DNA from 3 places in the Mediterraneibacter sp. ICN-202921 genome. Region 2 is predicted to be linked to each of the others. Evidence: riboswitches for the same ligand, from Rfam matches in the RefSeq annotation. Region 2 holds a riboswitch; each other region holds the start of a gene.
What was found. A riboswitch is a leader RNA that binds a small molecule or an ion and turns the genes downstream of it on or off. The one in region 2 is predicted to bind thiamine pyrophosphate.

Region 1 (7,087 bases), on a different contig from region 2:
GGAAAGAAAAAAAGCATCGGTACGGCACAAGAAATCATGCCGGAGTTATTTGGACATGCAATGGACGCCTGTGAATGTCGTAAGCAAAAAGGAGGGGAACTCTATGGAGCTTGATAAAGTGACGCAGGATGTGCTGGATGTGATAGATTCCTATGGATTTAAACAGAAGGGCGCATATAATTTAAGGTTAAACGGGATGGCTGTATGTCACGGTGACAGCAGACACATCCATATAGTGAAAAAGGAAGATCGACCAGGTATTGATATCCATATCAGCGGCGAGGCAAAAAACGAGCAGGTACACATTCCGGTTGTTATGTCAAAGGAAGGTGTAGATGTTGTATATAATGATTTCTATATAGAAGATGGAGCGGATGTCACCATTATCGCCGGATGTGGGATTCATGGAGAAGGATGCAGCGAGACGAGGCATGACGGTATCCATACTTTCCATGTAGGGGAAAACGCCAATGTAAAATATATAGAGAACCACTATGCACAAGGAGACGGCACGGGGAAAAAAGTGTTGAATCCAGTTACAAAAATATACGTAGGTGAGAACTCTGTGTTTACACTTGAGACTTCACAGATTAAGGGCGTTGATTCTACAGAAAGAGAAAATTATATTGAACTGGCAGAAAACGCTAAGCTTTTTGTGACGGAGAAGCTGATGACACATGAAGAACAGACAGCAATCTCGAATATGGATGTGCAGCTGATGGGAGAAAATAGTTCTGCCAGGATTGTGTCACGTTCTGTTGCAAAAGGGAAATCCAGACAGGTGTTCCATCCGAAAGCAATCGGAAACAATCTCTGCCATGCACATGTGCAGTGTGATTCTATCATCATGGATGAAGCAGAGATCAGTTCCATTCCGGAGATTAACGCAAGGCATGTGGATGCGCAGATCGTACATGAAGCGGCAATTGGAAGGATCAATGATGAACAGCTGATCAAACTGCGGACATTCGGACTCAACGAGGAAGAGGCAGAGGCAGTGATCATCGAAAATTTCTTGAAATAAAAAAAGGGGGATGACAGACGGTATGTTCTAACAACCGTGGTCATTCCCTTTTTGTTATGTTTTGAAAGTTTTTCCTGAGAGTGTCAGACAGAGGGTGTCTTACACACGTCGATCCAGTCTGCGGCTTCTGCAAATTTTTCTAATTCTTCACAGGTCACTTCTACTGCGGAATTTGCGCTCCCCGCAGCGGGGAATACGGTGGAAAAGCGCTTTAGGGACACGTCCAGATACGTCGTGACTGAGGAGGGATTTCCAAAAGGACATACTCCCCCGACGGCGTGTCCAGTGTAGGTTTCGACATCTTCAGGAGATAACATTTTAGCTTTCATGCTAAAGAAATGTTTAAATTTACTATTGTCTATTTTTGTGTCTCCTGCAGTTACAATAAGGATGGCAGTATCTCTTTCCTTAGTATAGAAAGAAAGTGTTTTGGCAATACGTGCAGGTTCTACACCGGCGGCTTGTGCCGCAAGATCAACAGTTGCACTGGAAGATGAAAACTCAATAATTTCTTTAGATATATTTTTGTTTTTAAAATAATCTTTAACAATCTGAACAGACATTGTGATCTCCTTTATTTTTCCTGTTATTTATGATATAGGATACCAAGTTTACTATTGTGTATTATAACAGAAGTATCTTTACAGTAAAAGAGGATTGTGGTAAGATATGGGCGGATATCTGACAAAGAGTTTTCTCAGGCGGGGAGCGCCGTTTGGGTTTTTACTGTACCGGCGTACGAGGTACGAAAATAACCTGCGAGGGAATCCGTGTTCCGGAGTGAGAGGATACCAAGGAGTATCGACCGTTATTTCAGGAGGTTAACATGAAAAACATCAATGTAAAAAAGCTTGCTTTGGCAGGCATTCTTGTAGCTGTCGGTATTGTCTGTTCTCCGCTGTCTATTCCGGTGGGCGCGTCAAAATGTGCTCCAGTCCAGCATTTTATCAATATATTGGGCGGCGTCTTTTTAGGACCGGGGTATGCGGTAGGGATGGCGTTTGTAACGAGTCTTTTGCGTAATTTGATGGGAACCGGGACACTGCTGGCATTTCCGGGATCCATGTGTGGAGCGTTTCTCTGTGGTATGTTATATAAGTATGGGAAACATCTGCCTTATGCATATGTAGGTGAACTGTTCGGTACATCAGTGATCGGAGGGATTTTAAGTTATCCGGTTGCAGCGTTTCTGATGGGAAGCGACAGCGCTGTTTTTGGTTTCGTGATTCCATTTTTTATTTCTAGTTTTGGCGGCACGATACTGGCAGTTGTTCTCGTTACTGTGATGAAAAGAATGAAAGTGTTGGATATATATCTGGGAAATTTGAATTATCAATAGAAATAACAGGGGAGCTTGCGCAGCAGGCAGGCTGAGAGTAGACGAACGTGTCTAGACCCGTGACCTGATTTGGATAATGCCAACGTAGGGAATATATAAACGCATTCGCAGCGGGTATACCTCATTGGTATACCCGCTTTTATCGAATAAGAAGCATAGGAGGATTTATCATATGATAAAAAAGTGCATGCAGCAAGTGAGAAAAACTGCTCCTTTGGTACATAATATTACAAATTATGTTACTGTAAATGATGTGGCGAATATATTGCTGGCCTGTGGAGGAAGTCCGATCATGTCGGATGAAGCAGAAGATGTGGAGGACATTACATCTATCTGCGGCGGACTTAATATCAATATTGGAACTTTGCACAAAACAAGTATAGAAGGAATGTTTAAGGCAGGAAGAAAGGCAAATGTATTGGGGCATCCTGTCCTGCTGGATCCGGTGGGGGCAGGCGCCAGTGCGCTTAGAACGAATACGGCGCTGAGATTGCTGAAGGAAATCCAACTGACCGCTATCCGTGGAAATATGTCGGAGATCAGGACGCTGGCAAATGGAAGCGGGACGACAAAGGGGGTAGATGCGGACATAGCAGATATCGTGAAAGAAGAGAATCTGAAAGAAGCGGTTGCTTTTGTGAAAAAATTTGCGGATGAAACGAAGACGATCATTGCTGTCACAGGGGCCATTGATCTTGTATCAGACGGAAAACAATGTTATGTGATACGAAATGGACGTCCGGAGATGGGGAAGGTTACCGGAACCGGATGTCAGTTATCCGGCATGATGACAGCATATCTGACAGCGAATCCGGAGAATCATCTGGAAGCTGCGGCAGCAGCAGTCTGTGCAATGGGACTTGCCGGGGAGATCGGGTTTAGTTATATGTGCAAAGGAGATGGAAATGCGACATATCGCAGCCGTATCATCGATGCAGTTTATAATATGACAGGAGAAGAATTAGAAAGAGGTGCAAAGTATGAGGTGCTCTAAAAAAGATCTACTTCTTTATGCGGTGACAGACAGAAGATGGCTGCATGGAAAGAGACTTTGTGAACAAGTGGAAGAAGCCTTAAAAGGAGGCGCGACATTTATACAGCTCAGGGAAAAAAATCTGGAGGAAGCCGCATTTTTAAAAGAGGCAGAAACGATAAAAGAACTTTGCAGCCAGTACAAAGTCCCGTTTGTGATCAATGATAATGTAGAAATCGCAAAAGCGGTTGACGCAGATGGAGTGCACGTGGGTCAAAGTGATATGGAAGCGCTGCATGCACGAGAAATACTGGGTGAGGATAAGATCATCGGTGTATCGGCGCAGACAGTAGAGCAAGCTGTAAAAGCAGAAAAAAATGGCGCAGATTATTTGGGAGTAGGAGCAGTATTTGCTACAGGTTCTAAGGCAGACGCAAAAGAAGTCGATCATGAGACGCTAAAAGAAATCTGTGCGGCAGTAAATATTCCGGTGATCGCGATCGGTGGGATTGGCGAAGCAAACGTTATGAGACTAAAAGGAAGTGGAATCTGCGGTATAGCAGTCATCAGTGCTGTCTTTGCACAGTCAGATATACAAAATGCAGCAAAGAGACTGCGTGATCTGACAAAAGAAATGCTAGGTGAAAGATAAAGAAAATGATAAAAGGTATCGTATTTGATGTGGATGGAACGCTTTTAAATTCCATGCCTGTTTGGGAAAACTTAGGAGAATTATATTTGAAGAGTTTAGGGATAGCGGCAGAAAAAGATCTTAGAAATATCCTCTTTGAGATGAGTTTGGAGGAAGGCGCTGCATATCTGATCAAAACATATGGACTCGCGCTTACGGAAACGGAGGTGGTAAGTGGCCTGAACAGACGGGTAGAAGAGTTTTACAGAGAGAAAGTTCCTCTGAAAGAAGGCGTAAGACAATATCTGGATGAATTTAAAGCGAGAAAAATACCCATGACGATCGCGACATCCGGAGATAGGCAAAATGCAGAAGCAGCATTAAAAAGATTAGGAGTTTTTTCTTATTTTCAAGGGATTTTTACATGTGCAGAGATTGGAAGCAGTAAATCGCAGCCGGATATTTATCTGGCCGCAGCGCTGCAGATGGATACAGAACCTGAAAATACATGGGTATTTGAAGATGCGTATCACGCTGTCCTAACGGCGAAGAAGGCAGGTTTTAAGACAGTTGCCGTATATGACAAGGCAAATGACAGAAATCTTGCAAGAATATGGAATACGGCGGATATTTATTTGGCCGCATATACGGATTTCGCGTTGGTTTATAAAAGAATGGCTGGAGAATGAAAGAAAAGAGAGGAAAAGTACGATGAAAACTGCATTGACGATCGCTGGAAGCGACTGCAGCGGAGGAGCCGGAATACAGGCTGATATTAAAACAATGATGGCAAATGGGGTATTCGCTATGAGTGCTGTGACAGCCTTGACTGCGCAGAATACAACTGGGGTGGCAGGGATCATGGAGGTGACTCCCGGGTTTTTGAAGGAACAATTAGACTGTATATTTAACGATATACGCCCGGATGCCGTAAAAATTGGAATGGTATCGTCCGGTGAGCTGATACGGGCAATAGCAGAAAAGTTAAAAGAGTATCATGCTGTACATATCGTAGTCGATCCGGTAATGGTGGCGACGAGCGGGGCAAAATTGATCAGTGACGATGCGATAGATATATTGAAAGAAGAACTGTTAGGGATTGCGGATATACTGACTCCGAATATCCCAGAGGCAGAAGTGCTGGCAGAAATGTCGATAAGAACAGAAGAAGATATGATAAAAGCAGCAGAAAAAATCGGATGGTATTACCATTGCGCAGTGCTTTTAAAAGGTGGACATCAGTTAAACGACGCCAATGATCTGCTGTATCGGGAAGCAACATACAGATGGTTTTACGGGAAACGAATCTCGAATCCGAACACTCATGGGACAGGATGTACTTTATCCAGCGCAATTGCCTCAAATCTGGCAAAAGGCTTTTCTATGGATATATCGGTAGAACGCGCGAAAAGTTATATTTCAGGAGCGTTGGGAGCTATGTTGGATCTGGGGGCAGGCAGCGGACCTATGGATCATGCTTTTGCTATTACCGGAGAATATGTAAAAGAAGCAGAAAAATACAGGCAGTAAAAGTAAGAAAAAGATTGTATATTGCCGAAATATTCGATATTATGTATATAATGCCAATTTATAAATGGTATGTCCGAATTCTATAAAAGAAGAGAGAGAGGGTTTTTCATGGACAGTTCAATTTTTATTGGAACATGGTGGTCGTTGGTACCGCCGCTGCTGGCAATATTGCTTGCTTTTATAACAAAGGAGGTATATAGTTCACTCTTCATAGGGGTTGCTGTGGGCGCATTGCTGTATGCAGGCTTTGATCCCTGGAATGCATTTGTATCTTTCTTTGACATCATGAAGGAGAGTATGAATTTAAATATTTTGATATTTGATGTATTGCTCGGTATGATCATCGTACTGATGGCGAAATCAGGCGGCTCGGCGGCATATGGAAGGTGGGCAGGGAAAAAGATCAAGAGCAAAAAAAGCTCGCTGCTTGCGACGACTGGATTGGGCATATTAATATTTGTGGACGATTATTTTAATTGTCTGACAGTAGGTTCAGTCATGCGTCCTGTGACAGATCGTTATAAAGTTTCTAGAGCAAAGCTTGCCTATATTATCGATGCAACGGCAGCTCCGGTTTGTATCATCGCTCCAATCTCCAGCTGGGCGGCAGCGGTGAACTCTTATGTACCTGAAGATGCGGGGATTACTGGTTTTCAACTTTTTTTGCGCACGATTCCGTATAATTTATATGCAATTCTGACAATTGCGATGGTATTGTTTATCATTATTTCGGGTTTTGATTTTGGATTGATGAAAAAGCACGAAAGAAATGCGGCCAAAGGAGACTTGTTTACAAGCGGCGGAGAAGAATTTGATAAAATTGAAGAAGAATCTGGCTCTAAGCAGGGGAAAGTGATCGATCTTATACTTCCGGTCGCAGTTCTGATCGTGTCTGCGATAGGAGCAATGATCTATACTGGCTTTCTGGGCGGAGCAACGGATCTGATCACGGCTTTTTCTGGTTGTGATGCAGAGACAAGTCTTATTTTTGCGACAATGGTGACAGTATTGTTTATGTTTCTTTTGTATATGCCGCGAAAAGTAATCACATTTAAAGGCTTTATGGATAGTTTTGTAGAAGGGTTTAAACTGATGATACCTGCGGTTGCGATCTTGATTTTTGCCTGGTCCTTAAAAGGGATGGGAGATGCTTTGGGAATTGCAGATTTCGTGGGAGAAGTTGTAGGAAAGAATGCACAGGCAAGTATTTTTATACCGGTGATCATGTTTGCTGTGGCGATTTTTTTAGCATTTTCAACGGGAACTTCCTGGGGAACATTCGCGATCCTAGTGCCGATCGTCGTTGCCATGTTCTCATCTGCTTCGAATATGGAGATGATGGTCATTGCAGTTTCAGCTGTACTTGCCGGAGCAGTATGCGGAGATCATGTTTCACCAATATCTGATACGACCGTTATGTCTTCGGCAGGAGCGCAGAGCAATCATATCAACCATGTTTCTACACAGATGCAGTATGCAGCGGTCGTGGCAGGTGTGTGTGTAGCAGGGTATATCATTGCAGGGATAGTTAAAGTATGGTGGATAACGCTTGGTGCCAGCTTTATTCTATTGCTTGCAGTCTTGTTTGGC
Region 2 (7,087 bases):
GTCTTTTCCACTGACAGTTTCGTTGTCTCTCCGTGGAAATTCCCCGGAGGCAATATTGGAAATTTATGTGTATGCGGCACAGTAAATGACGTATGTATGGCGGGAGGACTCCCCCAATATTTAAGTCTCTCTTTTATTCTGGAAGAGGGTTTTTCCTTCCGGGATTTCAAAATGATCGTAGACACGATTGCAGAAGAGGCCCGACAGGCAGGAGTACTCATCACAACAGGCGATACAAAAGTGGTAGAAGCGGGCAAAGGGGACGGTATCTACATCAATACAGCCGGCATTGGCTTTCTGCGCGCCCATTTCCCCGGGAAATCCGGTATCCGTAAAGGAGACACGGTCATCTTAAGCGGCAGCGCAGGCTGCCATGGCGCTGCTGTTATGATGGCACGTTCCGGACTGCTCTCTTTACAAGATGCCCAAACATCTTCCTTACGTTCCGACTGTCAATGTCTCCATCTCCTAACAGAAGCTGCCATCCATGCGGCAGAAAAAACACAGACAGCTCTCCCGAACAGTTCTCCCGCCTGCTCCGGCATCCGCATCATGCGGGATCCTACCAGAGGCGGAATCGCAACGGCCTTAAATGAATTTACGGAGAACATGCCTTTTTCCATCGAGATAGAAGAAGATGCCGTCCCTGTAGACGCGCCTGTGGAAGCAGCCTGTGATCTGCTGGGACTGGACCCACTCTACTGTGCCTGTGAAGGCAGGATGCTTCTTGTGACCGCTCCGGAAGCATGCGCGCCTGTCCTGAACGCTCTAAAAGAAGTGTCCGGCGGTGAACATGCGGCAGTGATCGGAACGGTTACAGAAGATATGCCCGGTCATGTGCTCTTAAAAACAAAGATTGGAGGCAAAAGGATCCTTGCCAAACTCAGCGGACAGCAGCTTCCCAGGATCTGTTGACATTTTTTTCTTCCGGAATATCCGCAGAGACTTATTCCAGTGCCATCTGACGGATACGCTGCAGTCCCTTCGACACGGCCGGAACAGACAGAAGAATGACCGTCAGGATCCCTTCTGCCAAAAGGTAGCTGTAGTTATAAACGATCGGATAAATACTCTTCAAAGACTGCGGGAATGTATCCGGCATGTAACTCATCCAGTATAAATATCCGCCCAGCGCATGGAATGCGCCTCTTGCCAGCACGCCGGCAATATAGCCTTTCACCAGCCCATGACTGCTCTTTGCGAAGAAACCTGCCACACCAAGAGCCGCAAAGGCAAGTATATAATCGCAGCATACCTGGAAAAAGGATAAGACGTACGGTTCTTGTAAAAATTGCAGAAGTCCATAGGCAAGTCCCACCAAAACACCCGTTTTCACTCCATACCAGTTGCCTACGAGGACAATGAACAACATGCTGCATAAAGTGACGCTTCCGCCCCATGGAAGCTGAAATACCTTAAGATAGGACGTCAGAAATGCCAGCGCGATCGCCATTGCGCAAAAGACAAGCTGTTTTGCCGACATCTTCTTTTTCCCTGCGCTTTTTCCGGCGAAAAACAACGCTGCGATAAACAGTACGATCCCTGCGATTATACTCACTGCATAGCCGGCAGTAGTCAGTCCTCCCTCTGCATTGACTAAAAAATTTAACATAAAAATCCTCCTTGCTTTTTTCTGAAAACAAGGAGGGCTTAAAAAACCACATATGTATATCCCTACGTTGGCATTATCCAAATCAGGTTACGGGTCGAAGCTTAAAACTTCCTCTCAGCCTGCAACACAAGCTCCCCTTGTCATCATTTTTATATTATTTCGATTCTATATTTTAAACAGAATACCGAGAAAAGTCAAGCGCGGCTCTTTTTTCGGTTATCCTATACAAGATTTTTAAAAAGGAGAAAAAGATGAAATCAGCAGAATCTTTTCAAGCACCCGAAATCCTGTGTATCGGCCAGGTCCTCATGGATTGTATCATCAAAGGCTGGAATGCGGCTTCCGAAAATACACGTGTGCAGACCGCAGACTCTGTCACCCTTTCTCCCGGCGGAGATGCCTTCAACGAATCTGTTATCTTCTCACGCCTCGGACATACTGTACGCACAGTCTGCGTCCTTGGAAACGACCTTGCCGGAAAAACTCTGCATGAACTGCTTGCGGATAACGGTATATTGACCGATTCCATCCTGCACAGCAATAACGTACCTACTCCTGTTTCCCCCTTATTGGTCAATACAGACGGAAACCGAAAATCCATCAATGCGGTTTCCCGCCTAGATGATTTCCTGCATATACCGCCCACATTATTCCAAGATGCGCGGCTTGTCTGCCTTGCCAGCCTTTTCCGCCCGCCTCTTACCCGGCCGGAAACGATTGCCTCCATTTGCCGGACCGCCAAGGCAGCCGGCGCTATCGTAGCGGCAGATACCAAACTGCCCCTGCATTCTCCGCTTTCCCTCACAGATCTTAAAGCTGCACTGCCTTACATAGATTATATCTTTCCCAATGAAAGCGAAGCCGCATTTTATACACAGGAAAAAGACTATACAGCTATGGCAGATGTCTTTTTAAACTATGGTGTAAAAAATGTCATCATCAAAGCCGGCGAGAACGGCTGTTTCGCCAAAAATGCAGCGGCTTCTTTCACTCTGCCAGCATTTCCCGTACATGTCGCAGACAGTACAGGAGCCGGAGATAATTTTGCCGCCGGTTTCCTCTCTTCCATCCTCCGGGGCAAAGACTTCAAGCAGGCGCTCACTTTCGCTTCTGCCTGTGCTGCCCTTTGCATACAATCAGTAGGCGCCACTTCCGGTGTACAAGATCGAGACCAAGTAGAAAACTTTCTTACATAGGACAGCGGTACCGTGGCTTTCCTGCACTTTTTCTTCCATATTCAATAGCCTTTACAGGGCAGACCGTGATGCATGCCATACAGTGTGTGCACATAGCATGCCACTGCGGTCTTTGCTCCTCCATCGTAATATTGTTCAATGGGCAGGCGTCTGCACACCTGCGGCAGCCGATACACTGATCGTCTGCCCAGAATTTCTTCGCATGAACGACCGCCGGATAAAATACTGCATTGACCGGGCCGCTCAAGAAAGCGCCCAAAAACCCTTCCTTCTCTTCTTCCAGCGCTTCTCCTGCGGCGATCTGCTGTATGACTTTTTCTATTTTGGGTTCTGCTTTCTCTATGATTGCTTTAGCCTCTTCCTCCTTGGGGACCTGAAACATAGCAAGATAATTTTCTGGCATGATGATCTGCGCACACCCTTTATAGCAAAAGTCTTTCTCTTTACACAGCCGTCTTATATACTTCGCGGCACTTCCAATCTCGGAACCGCAATTCATTACGAAATATACGTCCGGTTTTCCCGTAAATCTGGATTTTAGAATCCACTCCTCCACCACCTTTGGTATACGCCAGGCATATGTGGGAAGTACAAAAATCATCCGTTTTTGTGTCGGACCTGCGAAAAGTCTGTGCTCTTTGATCTTCTGGTTTAAGGAGCAGATTTCTTCTTCCAAAGCCTGTGCGATCCTCTCTGCAATATACGCACTGTTCCCAGTGCCTGAAAAATACAAGACCATTTTCTATCCCTCCTTCAAATTCAGATATTTATTTCACTTTGAACTCTATCCATTCATTTCCAATTCGTACTACTACCATTCCATCTTCTGCATAAGAGTTAGTATAAAAGCGGTAAAACTATCATTGCTGTCAATCTTTTCAAATTATTTACCTCCATCAATTCCGATTCTTCCTTCGTCAAATTTGAATTTACCGTTTTCTTCACGTCTCTATTATAACAGTTCCAAATATACGCCACAATAAAAAGTCAACTATCCCAGTACGCCAACACTGCTAAAAACAAACTCCAAAAGCAAAACACACAAAAAAACCACCGTCCCCGCGGCTCACAACGTCCGCAAAAACAGTGATTTCTAAGTGCGCGATCAGGGGTTCGAACCCTGGACACCCTGATTAAGAGTCAGGTGCTCTACCAACTGAGCTAATCGCGCGTCCTGCAATATTTTATCTGTTATTTTCATAACGCAAGGGTTATTATATAACAGTTTTTTCAGTATTGCAAGAGGTTTTTTCAATTTTTTCCGGTTTTTGACCTTTTTCTTCATCTCTGTGCCAGGTTTTCTATCCCAGCACAGAAATTCTGCTTTTCATTTATAGTCCTCTATCATCGTTTCCACTCTATCTTTCCCGATCACTCCACTGGCAGCTGCCACTGGTTTCCCTTCTACAAAAAGCACGAAAGTGGGAACTACCGTCACCTCAAACTGTGATACGATCGCCGGCGACTCATCAATGTCAATCTGGCATACCTTTATGATACCCTTATATTGTTCCGTGATCTGCTCCACGATCGCCTGCATCATGGCGCATTTCCCACACCAGGATGCATAAAATTCCACCAGGACAGGCAGATCGGATGACAGTACCTCAAGACTGTAATTCTCCTGTGTGACCCGAATCTTTGTCTTTTCTTTCCTTTGGAACTTATCATTCACTTTATTCACCTACATCTTTTTTCTTTTTCCTCCCCATGACAAAAACCGGTATTTAAAATTCGGTACACTTCATCAAAGGAACATCTTATACACATCAGCCGCCTGTTGATTCCCGGCATACGATACATTTTCTCCCGCATACAGATCTTCCAGCTCTTCTTCCATCTCACAGCATTTTCTCTCCCTTCATGCGGGTACTGATATATATTACTATATGAATAAAGTATGCAAATGTGAAACTTGCAGCGTCTATTTCTTCATTGCGATCAGTTTATTGATCGGATTCCCTTTCGCAGAAAATTTTTCTTCATATTCTGTCATCACATTTCCCTGGTTCATTTCTTCATTATGATGTAAGTCATACGTATACCTGACCAGAAGCCATTCTGCTTCTTTGACCTGTTCCAAAGAAAAATTAAATAACTGTGTATTGTCTGTCTTAAATTCTACCTCACCTTTGTCTGCAAGGATTCCTTCATATCTTCTCAGAAATTCTACAGAAGTAAGCCTTCGTTTCGCGTGTCTTGCCTTTGGCCATGGATCTGAAAAGTTCAGATAGATCTTTTCAACCTCTTGCGGCGCAAACACATCCTCCACATTCCTTGCATCCATACAGATAAAACGGATATTTTCCAACGACTGAAACTCTTCTGTATCGAATTTTTCAATAGCCCGCAGAAGCACGCTGGAATATCTTTCGATCCCGACAAAATTCACTTCCGGGTGTTGTCTTGCCATCTCCAGAATAAACTGCCCTTTGCCCATTCCGATTTCTATATAAATAGGATTCTTATTTCCAAATACTTGTCTCCAGCTGCCTTTCTGCGCTTCCGGTCTTTGTATCACTGCCCTGTGCAGTCTGATCATTCCTTCTGCTCTGGGAATATTGCGTAATCTCATATGCTGCCTCCTTACTATACTATGTATAAAAACTTCCCTCTTTTTCCAATACTCATCTTATATATTTTTTCCTATATCATAACATAGCACAGCCCCCATGCAAGGTCAAAGGGGTTTCATAAAAATATCACATTCTTTTTTGCGTTCTTTTTTGAAAAAATTGACACTTCCTTAACTTGCATTTTTTCAGAAAAGGTGTATGATAAAATAGATTAGTATTCAATTAGTATTTTTCAACAAATAGGAGGGGTGTTATGGACTCTATTGTAAACAAATTGACGGAAATAGAAAAAACTGCTTCCGCTATTGTAGAACATGCCGAAGCGCAAAAAGAGGTTCTGGACAAAGAGTATGACGAGAAGCGACGAGCCTTTGATACCCAGCTGGAAGCAAAGACACAAACGCAGATAGATAAGATTCGTTCTGAACTGGAAAAGAATACCAACCGCCTTTTGGAGTCTCAAAGCGGTGCGAGCAGTTCTGCTATCGAACTTTTGCAAAAAGAATATGAAGAAAAGCATACCTTATATGCACAGGAAATATTAAAAAAAGTTACCGAGGTGTAGCCTATGGGAAATATATTAGCTTACAGCGGTATTGTAACAAAGATCCGAGCAATGGAGGCCAAGCTTTTAACGCCGGCTCAATTTGAGGAAATCGCCAATCTTGGCAATGTCCTTGAAGTAGTCTCTTATCTTAAGGAACATTCCGCTTATGCCGAAGTTTTGAGCGCGCTGGATGATGATAAACTCCACCGAGGCAATATTGAAAAAGTCCTGGTTCAGTCACTCTATCACGATTACAGTAAGATCTATCGTTTCTGCGGGCAGACGCAGCGTCGCTTTTTAAAACTTTATCTGAAACGTTATGAGATCGATCTGATCAATTACTGTTTGCGGATCGTCATCAATCATTACCGGCAGCCTTTTGATCTACTTTATAAGAAGAACTTTTTTGACCACTACTCACAGATCTCTATTGAAAAATTGATCACATCCCGCACAACGGACGAACTGATCGAAAACCTTAAAGATACAGAGTACTATGCTCCCTTGAAAAAAATACAGGAATCCCAGCATATTTCCCTGTTTGATTATGAATTAACATTGGATCTGTACTATTTTTCCACTCTCTGGAAAGAACGAAAAAAAGTACTGAAAAAGGCCGACTTAGAATTATTTACAAAGGACTGCGGTTCGAAAATAGATTTGTTAAATCTGCAATGGATATACCGGGCAAAAAAATATTACCAGATACAGCCCGCAGATATTTATTTAATGCTGATCCCAATCCAGTACAAAATACATGTCGCTCAAATGAAAGAGCTCGTTGAAACAGCTTCTTTGGAAGAATTCATGCAGGTATTGGAGAAAACTTCTTATGCCAGGCATTATAATTTCAAACAGAATCTTACGATCGAGCAGATGTATAACGAATGTCTTCATCGTCTATATTTGATAGACCGGCGTAGAAATCCTTACTCTATCGCTGCCATTAATACCTATCTCTTCTTAAAAGAAGAAGAACTAAATAAGCTGACCACCGCCATGGAATGTATACGCTACAGTTTGTCCCCAGGTGAAACGTTGGCATATGTGGGAGGTAGAATACAATGATCGTCAAAATGAAATTCATCAATATATCCGGTCCGCGCGCTGATATAGACCGCGTAACGGATCTCTATCTTTCCAGATACGAGATCCA
Region 3 (7,087 bases), on a different contig from region 2:
TATAAATCTTTGTTATCTATAGAATATCAATATGCTCTCCTGCCAAGGCTTTGTTCATACTGCGAACTGCACAGAACTTTCCGCACATGGAACAAGTATCATCATGTTCGGGGCTTCTGTCATCCCGTATAGCCTTCGCTGTCTCTGGGTCAAAGGCACATGCCCACTGCGCTTCCCAATCCAGCGCTTTTCTTGCGTCTGCCATCCGGTCATCCATTTCTCTGGCTCCTCTTACTCCTTTTGCTATATCTGCAGCATGCGCAGCGATCTTAGAAGCAATGATTCCCTGCTTTACATCCTCTACATTTGGTAAAGCCAAATGTTCCGCCGGCGTTACATAACACAAAAAGGCAGCTCCTGCCGCTGCGGCAACTGCGCCTCCGATCGCCGCGGTAATATGGTCATATCCTGGCGCAATATCTGTCACCAATGGTCCTAACACATAAAAAGGTGCGCCTTGGCATACAGACTGCTGTACTTTCATATTGGCCGCGATCTGATCCAGCGGCATATGTCCCGGTCCTTCTACCATCACCTGCACATCCTTCGCCCAGGCACGTTTTGTCAGTTCACCCAGCCGGATCAGTTCTTCCATCTGGCATACATCTGTCGCATCCGCAAGGCAGCCGGGACGACATGCGTCTCCCAAAGAAATCGTGACATCATATTCCCGGCAAATATCCAGAATTTCATCATAATATTCATAAAAAGGATTTTCCTCTCCTGTCATGCACATCCATGCAAAAACAAGCGATCCCCCTCTGGATACAATATTCATCTTTCTTTTGTGATTTCGTATCTGCTCAATCGTCTTTCTTGTTATTCCACAGTGCAGTGTCACAAAATCCACGCCGTCCTCTGCATGAAGCCTGATCACATCAATAAAATCTTTTGCCGATAATGTATCTAGATCTCTCTGATAGTGGATCACTGAATCATATACCGGTACAGTCCCGATCATTGCCGGACACTCTGCCGTCAGCTTTCTCCGGAAAGGGATCGTATCCCCATGGGAAGAAAGATCCATGATAGAATGTGCTCCCATATTAACAGCTTCCATCACTTTTTTCATCTCTATATCATAGTCTTTACAGTCTCGTGAAACTCCTAAATTTACATTTATTTTTGTACGGAGCATAGAACCGACTCCCTCCGGGTCTATGCAAGTATGATTTTTATTTGCGCATATCACCACTTTTCCTTCTGCTACGAGCGGCAATAACTCGTCTGTTGTCATCCTTTCCTTTTGCGCTACTTTTTTTAATTCTTCTGTTATGATTCCCTTTCTTGCTGCCTCCATCTGTGTCGAGAAGTTTCTCATCGTATTCTTCCACCTTTCTTTTTCTTGCTCCTTCATCAGACAATACTATTGCAGCAAAAAACTGCCGCAACGTATACATATACTTTGCGGCAGTCCGGTCATCTTAATCCTCTGTCCATGATCGTATATCCCTACGTTGGCATTATCCAAATCAGGTTATGGGTTAAAGCATCTCAGCTTACTCTCAGCCCGCTTTAAACGCGAGCACCCCTTTTTATAAAAGTATTATAATATACTGCAATTGCATTTGCAATTACTAACTTAGCGGGAACTCTTCATATTTTTTTATAGATTTGTTCATAATCCATTCAAAAGTCCATCACACTTTTTACACAATTATTTTATATACTATAATTGTTCTAAAGATAGAACACTTTTTCATAAACTTTTTCCCCCTTTGAGTCACAGCAATATGTGGCTCTTTCCTTTTATAAAAATACATAAGCCTAACAGCGCATGCAGCAGGAAATGCTTATCTGCCGCGCCGGCAGGCTTATTTTGTTTTCTTATATCAGAAACAAAGCCAGACGATCAAATCCAGTGAAAAGATCGGGGAAAAATATATAAGACACATTTGCGCTGCTTTGTCGATTAACTTCCTATTTACAGCATATGTGCTCTTAGTTCTTCTCCACTCTTTATACTTAAATACGCCGGCGCGACATCAAATACTGTCTTGCAGCCTGTCTGTCCTTCTTCTGCCAGTCTGTACGCTGCTCTTGCATATGCAACGATCACAGAGGAAGTAAACTCTGGATTGGAATCCAATTTCAAACTATACTCGATCAGATGAGCATTTTCTTCATTCCAGCCTGTCTTTCCACTGCGGAGCACAAATCCGCCATGTGGAATTCCACTGTGCTCTTTCTTTAACTCTTCTTCACTGATAAAGTGCACTGTTGTATCATAATCAGCGAAATAGTTCGGCATATTTTTGATCTCTTCTTCCACTTTCTTCGCATCCGCGCCTTCTTCCAATACTACATAGCACTCTCTTGTATGTTTCTGGCGTGTTGTCAATTCTGGATTCTCTCCATCTCTAACTGCCTTTAAAGCTTCCTCAACAGGAACTGTATACTGTTTTGCGTCTTTTACGCCTTCCACACGACGGATCGCGTCAGAATGTCCCTGGCTGACTCCTTTGCCCCAGAATGTATAATCGTTCCCCTGCGGCAGGATCGCGTTTGCGTACATTCTGTTCAGAGAGAACATCCCCGGATCCCAGCCTACGGAGATGAGTCCTACTTTTCCTCCTTCTTTTGCAGCCGCATCTACATTTGCAAAATGCTCCGGGATACGTGCATGTGTATCAAAGCTGTCCACCACATTAAATAATTTTGCATAGACCGGCGTCTGCTCCGGCAGATCTGTAGCGCTGCCTCCGCACAAAATCATAACATCTATTTTATCTTTCCAGTTTTCCGCCTCTGCTAAAGCACATACTGCCGCACTTTCTGTTAAAATCTTTACATCCTCTGGATTTCTGCGGGTAAATACAGCAGCCAGTTCCATATCCGGATTCTGCTTGATCGCACATTCTACGCCGCGCCCTAGATTTCCATATCCTAAAATCCCAATTCTTATACTCATAACGAACATTTCTCCTTTCTTATACAATTCGGTTTTTATTATACGAGTACCTTTTGGATTTTTCAAGAATTTTCATATCATCACACACATTTTTTGTATACAGACCAACAGAAAAACCAAACAAAAAGAGCCCTTTACGGACTCTCTACCGCAGCAGTCTGCCGCGCATTTTATTCCATATATGTCCCTGTACATACTCATATGCCCTGTCATAGACCCATAGACCGGCCTGGCCTGCCGCAATAACGATGAGGAGCATAGAACCCGGAATGGCTTTTGAAAACAACAGTTCCTGAAAAACCAGTACCATAGGGATATACATAACATTAAAGATCACATATTTCATCATCCAGAATAAAATATGGCGTTTCTCTATGTTAGGATGCTTTTCCAGCACATGCCAGATACATTCCACTGCCAAAATATAAAACCCCATAGCCGCAAATGAAAGCACATAAATTTTATTTGGCGCGACCAAAACTCCCAGCAAAACATCTGCCAGATAAAAGGCGGCCCCTATCTTCAAACCATATTCGCGGATCACAATACCTACAAAATAAGAGGCTGCCGCTAAAAGGAACAATGTATTTGTCTCAATCACACTGCCAAGAGACATGCATACGACCGACACTGCAAGCAGCAGGCCGCCGAATGCCATAGATTTTGCTTTTACATGCATGAACAAAGATCTCCTCCCATACATTCACACAAACTGTCTGCACACCATAGGTCACAGCACATATTTCCTGTGCCGCAGGAAGATCCTCCTGTTCCATATCCGCCGCCATATGGATTGCTTTGGTATCTGCGGCTGCTAAAATCGAGTTGATTTAGGAACTGACGGTACTGCAGATTATTCGGTTCCATGTTGACGGCCTGTGCCGCATGCTCTCTTGCCACAAGATTATTCCCAATCCCTGCGTTGGCACATCCGCTGACATAATACCACATTGCCGAACGGTTCTGGATCTGATCAAGCACATTCAAAGCTTCCCGGTAATGACGGCTGTTCACATAATTTATGGCTGCCTGCATCTGCGGATCTTGCTGCGCCTGATTATATCCGCCGCCGTAGCCGTAGGAATATCCCCCTGTGCTTCCGGTGGAGCGTTCTTTCATGATCGTATCATACGCTTCCTGTACTTCTTTGAATTTCTCCTCCGCCAGATCTGCCAGCGGATTATTTACATTCGCATCCGGATGGTATTTTCTTGTCAGATCACGGTATGCCTTTTTTATCTCATCATCCGATGCATTGGGTGACACGCCCAGTACATCATATGGATTTTTCGTCATTTTTCTTTTCCTTTCCTTCTCTTTTCTTCAACTGTATCTTATGATAGCGATTCCAGACTCCATCATACAATATATTTCTCAAAATGTCCACATCTACGATACATGGCAGCTTTTCAAATTCCACACTGCACTCTGCGATCATCATACAGAGGATCTCCCTGCATTTTTCTTCATAATCTTCCTGCGTGCAAAGTTTCTTAAGCGGATTATAGCATTTCTTTTTCAGATCCTCTTCCAGATCCTCATACGCATCCATGATGTATATAAACTTTCCCAGGAAAAAGCCCATTCTGCGCAAACTCTTTTCCCACATATCCTCCTGCCAGACAAACAATTCCTCCATCAAACGCCCAAAGCATCCTGCCGTCCGGTCAAGATCTGTACTATTTTCTTTTTCGCAGGCGGCAAGTTCTTTCAGGGAGGTTTCGATTGCCTGGCTCTGACGCGGATACTTTGCAATGATCCGTTTCGCCTTACGCTTCAGCGCCCCCTTTGCCAGAAATGCGCTTACTTTCTTTTCATCCCGCCAGTCATCTTCTAGATGATACCATGCAAGCAAAACATTCATATCTGCCGCATATTCCGTGATCTCGTTTTGCAGCATCTGCTGTTTTTTTATCGGATGCACCTTACATCTATGCACTTCTGTACAAGTCTGGCTCTCATATAAAGACGTCAGCAAAATGATCGCAAATGTCATATCGTACGTCAGTGTCATCTGTCCGGATATACCGTATTTTTCTTTCAGGATATGGCAAAGTCCGCAGTAATATGCTTTATATTTGCGCAAATCTTTAACTTTTAATTCTGGTTCACATATGGTCACATAACCAAACATATCTTTTCTCCATATCTCTATTATCCTATTTATATATGGTTTTTAGTATAACACAGCTCATTTTTAACCCATATAAAATTTTTGTAAATCTTTTCTGATTGGGCAATTGTTAACTATTTTTATTATAAGGTTGACATTATATCATTTTTCTTTTATACTTTATGTATGCTGCAAATATAGGAATATGGAATACACAAAAGGAGTCTATTATTATGGAAACAACACGCACCACTACTCATAGTCTTACTCGTATCGCACTGATGACAGCCGTCCTCTGCATTATCAGCCCTTTTACCATCCCTCTGCCATTTAGTCCGGTCCCACTATCTCTCGCCACCTTTGGACTCTATCTGTCCTGCTATGTGCTTGGAATGAAAAACAGCGCCATAAGCTGTATCCTCTATATCCTGATCGGAATCGCAGGCATTCCTGTCTTTTCTTCTTTTGGAAGCGGGATTGGAAAGATTGCCGGACCCACCGGCGGCTATCTGATCGGGTATCTTTTTCTCGTAGTCATCGGCGGCTTTTTTGTTGAACATTTTTCAGATACACTCTCTTTGCAAATAGGAGGACTACTTGCAGGCACCGCTGTCTGCTATCTGTTCGGGACTGTATGGCTTGCCGTACAATTACATGTGAATTTTACAGCAGCTCTTATGATCGGCGTTGTTCCCTATTTGATCGGAGATGCCCTCAAAATCGCTGCTGCCGTTTTTATCGGACGGAAACTTAAGTCTGCACTTCAGTTCCTCTAAAACAGAGGAACTATTTTTCTGTCTTTTCCTATATTCCTCGCATAGTAAGCTGGATTCTCTTTTTCTTCAAATCTACACTCATCACTTTTACGTCTACAACATCTCCCACACTGACAGCTTCCAACGGATGTTTTATATATCGGTCTGTGATCTGCGAAATATGTACCAGCCCATCCTGGTGTACACCGATATCTACAAACGCACCGAAATCAATGACATTACGGACAGTGCCTTTTAATACCATTCCTTCTTTTAAGTCTTCCATCTCCAGCACATCCGTACGCAGGATCGGTTTCGGCATCTCTTCACGCGGATCACGGGCAGGTTTTTCCAATTCTTTTACAATATCTCTCAGCGTGATCTCTCCGATTCCTAATTCTTCGGCAAGGCGCGCATAATCTCTGATCGTAAGTGACAGCCCGGTTAAATTTCTGCCTGTGATATCTTCCGGTTTGAAACCTTGCTTTTTTAAGAGTTTTTCTGCTGCCCCGTAAGATTCGGGATGCACCCCTGTCGCATCCAACGGATTTTTTCCTCCCTGGATGCGCATAAAGCCTGCGCACTGCTCAAATGCCTTTGGCCCTAATTTTGCTACCTTCAGCAATTCCTTACGACTCTCGAATTTTCCGTTTTCTTCTCTGTACGCCACGATATTTTTCGCAATCGTACCAGTGATCCCAGATATATAAGATAATAACGGAGCAGAAGCCGTATTTAGATCCACGCCTACTTTATTTACACAATCCTCTACAACTCCTGTCAAAGATTCCCCCAGTTTTTTCTGGTTCATATCATGCTGATACTGACCTACCCCAATAGATTTCGGATCGATCTTTACTAATTCCGCCAGCGGATCCTGCAGTCTCCTTGCAATCGAGGCAGCACTCCTTTGTCCTACGTCAAATTTAGGGAACTCCTCACTTGCCAGTTTACTTGCAGAATATACCGATGCTCCCGCCTCATTTACAATCACATACTGTACTTTCTCCGGAATTTCCTTCAGAAGTTCTGTGATAAACTGTTCTGATTCCCGGGAAGCCGTTCCATTTCCCAGGGAAATCAACGTAATATGATATTTAGGGATGATTTTTTTGAGCAGCTCCTTAGACGCCTTGATCTTCTGTGGTGTCGTCGGAGCCGTCGGATAGATCACCGTCGTCCCCAGCACCTTTCCTGTAGCGTCTACCACCGCCAGTTTACAACCGGTACGAAATGCCGGATCCCAGCCAAGCACAACTTGTCCGGCAATAGGAGGCTGCATCAAAAGCTGATGGAGATTCTTTCCAA

Region 1: linked by a shared signal. The riboswitch ahead of thiM (hydroxyethylthiazole kinase) and the one ahead of WKT01_RS02085 (energy-coupled thiamine transporter ThiT) in region 2 are both predicted to bind thiamine pyrophosphate.
Region 3: linked by a shared signal. The riboswitch ahead of thiC (phosphomethylpyrimidine synthase ThiC) and the one ahead of WKT01_RS02085 (energy-coupled thiamine transporter ThiT) in region 2 are both predicted to bind thiamine pyrophosphate.

Annotation. Positions count from the first base shown of each region.
Region 1 is NZ_JBBKBE010000003.1:173,350-180,436, forward strand. It holds gene WKT01_RS04210 (ABC transporter ATP-binding protein) at 1-114, shown strand, start outside; gene WKT01_RS04215 (SufB/SufD family protein) at 104-1,024, shown strand; gene WKT01_RS04220 (YbaK/EbsC family protein) at 1,108-1,587, opposite strand; gene thiW (energy coupling factor transporter S component ThiW) at 1,851-2,363, shown strand; TPP riboswitch at 2,361-2,472, shown strand; gene thiM (hydroxyethylthiazole kinase) at 2,536-3,357, shown strand; gene thiE (thiamine phosphate synthase) at 3,344-3,988, shown strand; gene WKT01_RS04240 (HAD family hydrolase) at 3,994-4,656, shown strand; gene thiD (bifunctional hydroxymethylpyrimidine kinase/phosphomethylpyrimidine kinase) at 4,679-5,497, shown strand; gene WKT01_RS04250 (Na+/H+ antiporter NhaC family protein) at 5,606-7,087, shown strand, end outside.
Region 2 is NZ_JBBKBE010000002.1:7,014-14,100, reverse strand. It holds gene hypE (hydrogenase expression/formation protein HypE) at 1-915, shown strand, start outside; gene WKT01_RS02085 (energy-coupled thiamine transporter ThiT) at 947-1,612, opposite strand; TPP riboswitch at 1,655-1,760, opposite strand; gene WKT01_RS02080 (carbohydrate kinase family protein) at 1,864-2,808, shown strand; gene WKT01_RS02075 (EFR1 family ferrodoxin) at 2,801-3,547, opposite strand; tRNA gene WKT01_RS02070 (tRNA-Lys) at 3,907-3,979, opposite strand; gene WKT01_RS02065 (thioredoxin family protein) at 4,136-4,483, opposite strand; gene trmB (tRNA (guanosine(46)-N7)-methyltransferase TrmB) at 4,733-5,383, opposite strand; gene WKT01_RS02055 (hypothetical protein) at 5,638-5,949, shown strand; gene WKT01_RS02050 (V0D/AC39 family V-type ATPase subunit) at 5,953-6,999, shown strand; gene WKT01_RS02045 (V-type ATP synthase subunit I) at 6,996-7,087, shown strand, end outside.
Region 3 is NZ_JBBKBE010000005.1:11,054-18,140, reverse strand. It holds gene thiC (phosphomethylpyrimidine synthase ThiC) at 17-1,321, opposite strand; TPP riboswitch at 1,433-1,543, opposite strand; gene WKT01_RS05840 (diaminopimelate dehydrogenase) at 1,925-2,911, opposite strand; gene WKT01_RS05835 (hypothetical protein) at 3,057-3,590, opposite strand; gene WKT01_RS05830 (J domain-containing protein) at 3,581-4,207, opposite strand; gene WKT01_RS05825 (DUF5685 family protein) at 4,188-5,045, opposite strand; gene WKT01_RS05820 (biotin transporter BioY) at 5,258-5,800, shown strand; gene WKT01_RS05815 (Tex family protein) at 5,829-7,087, opposite strand, start outside.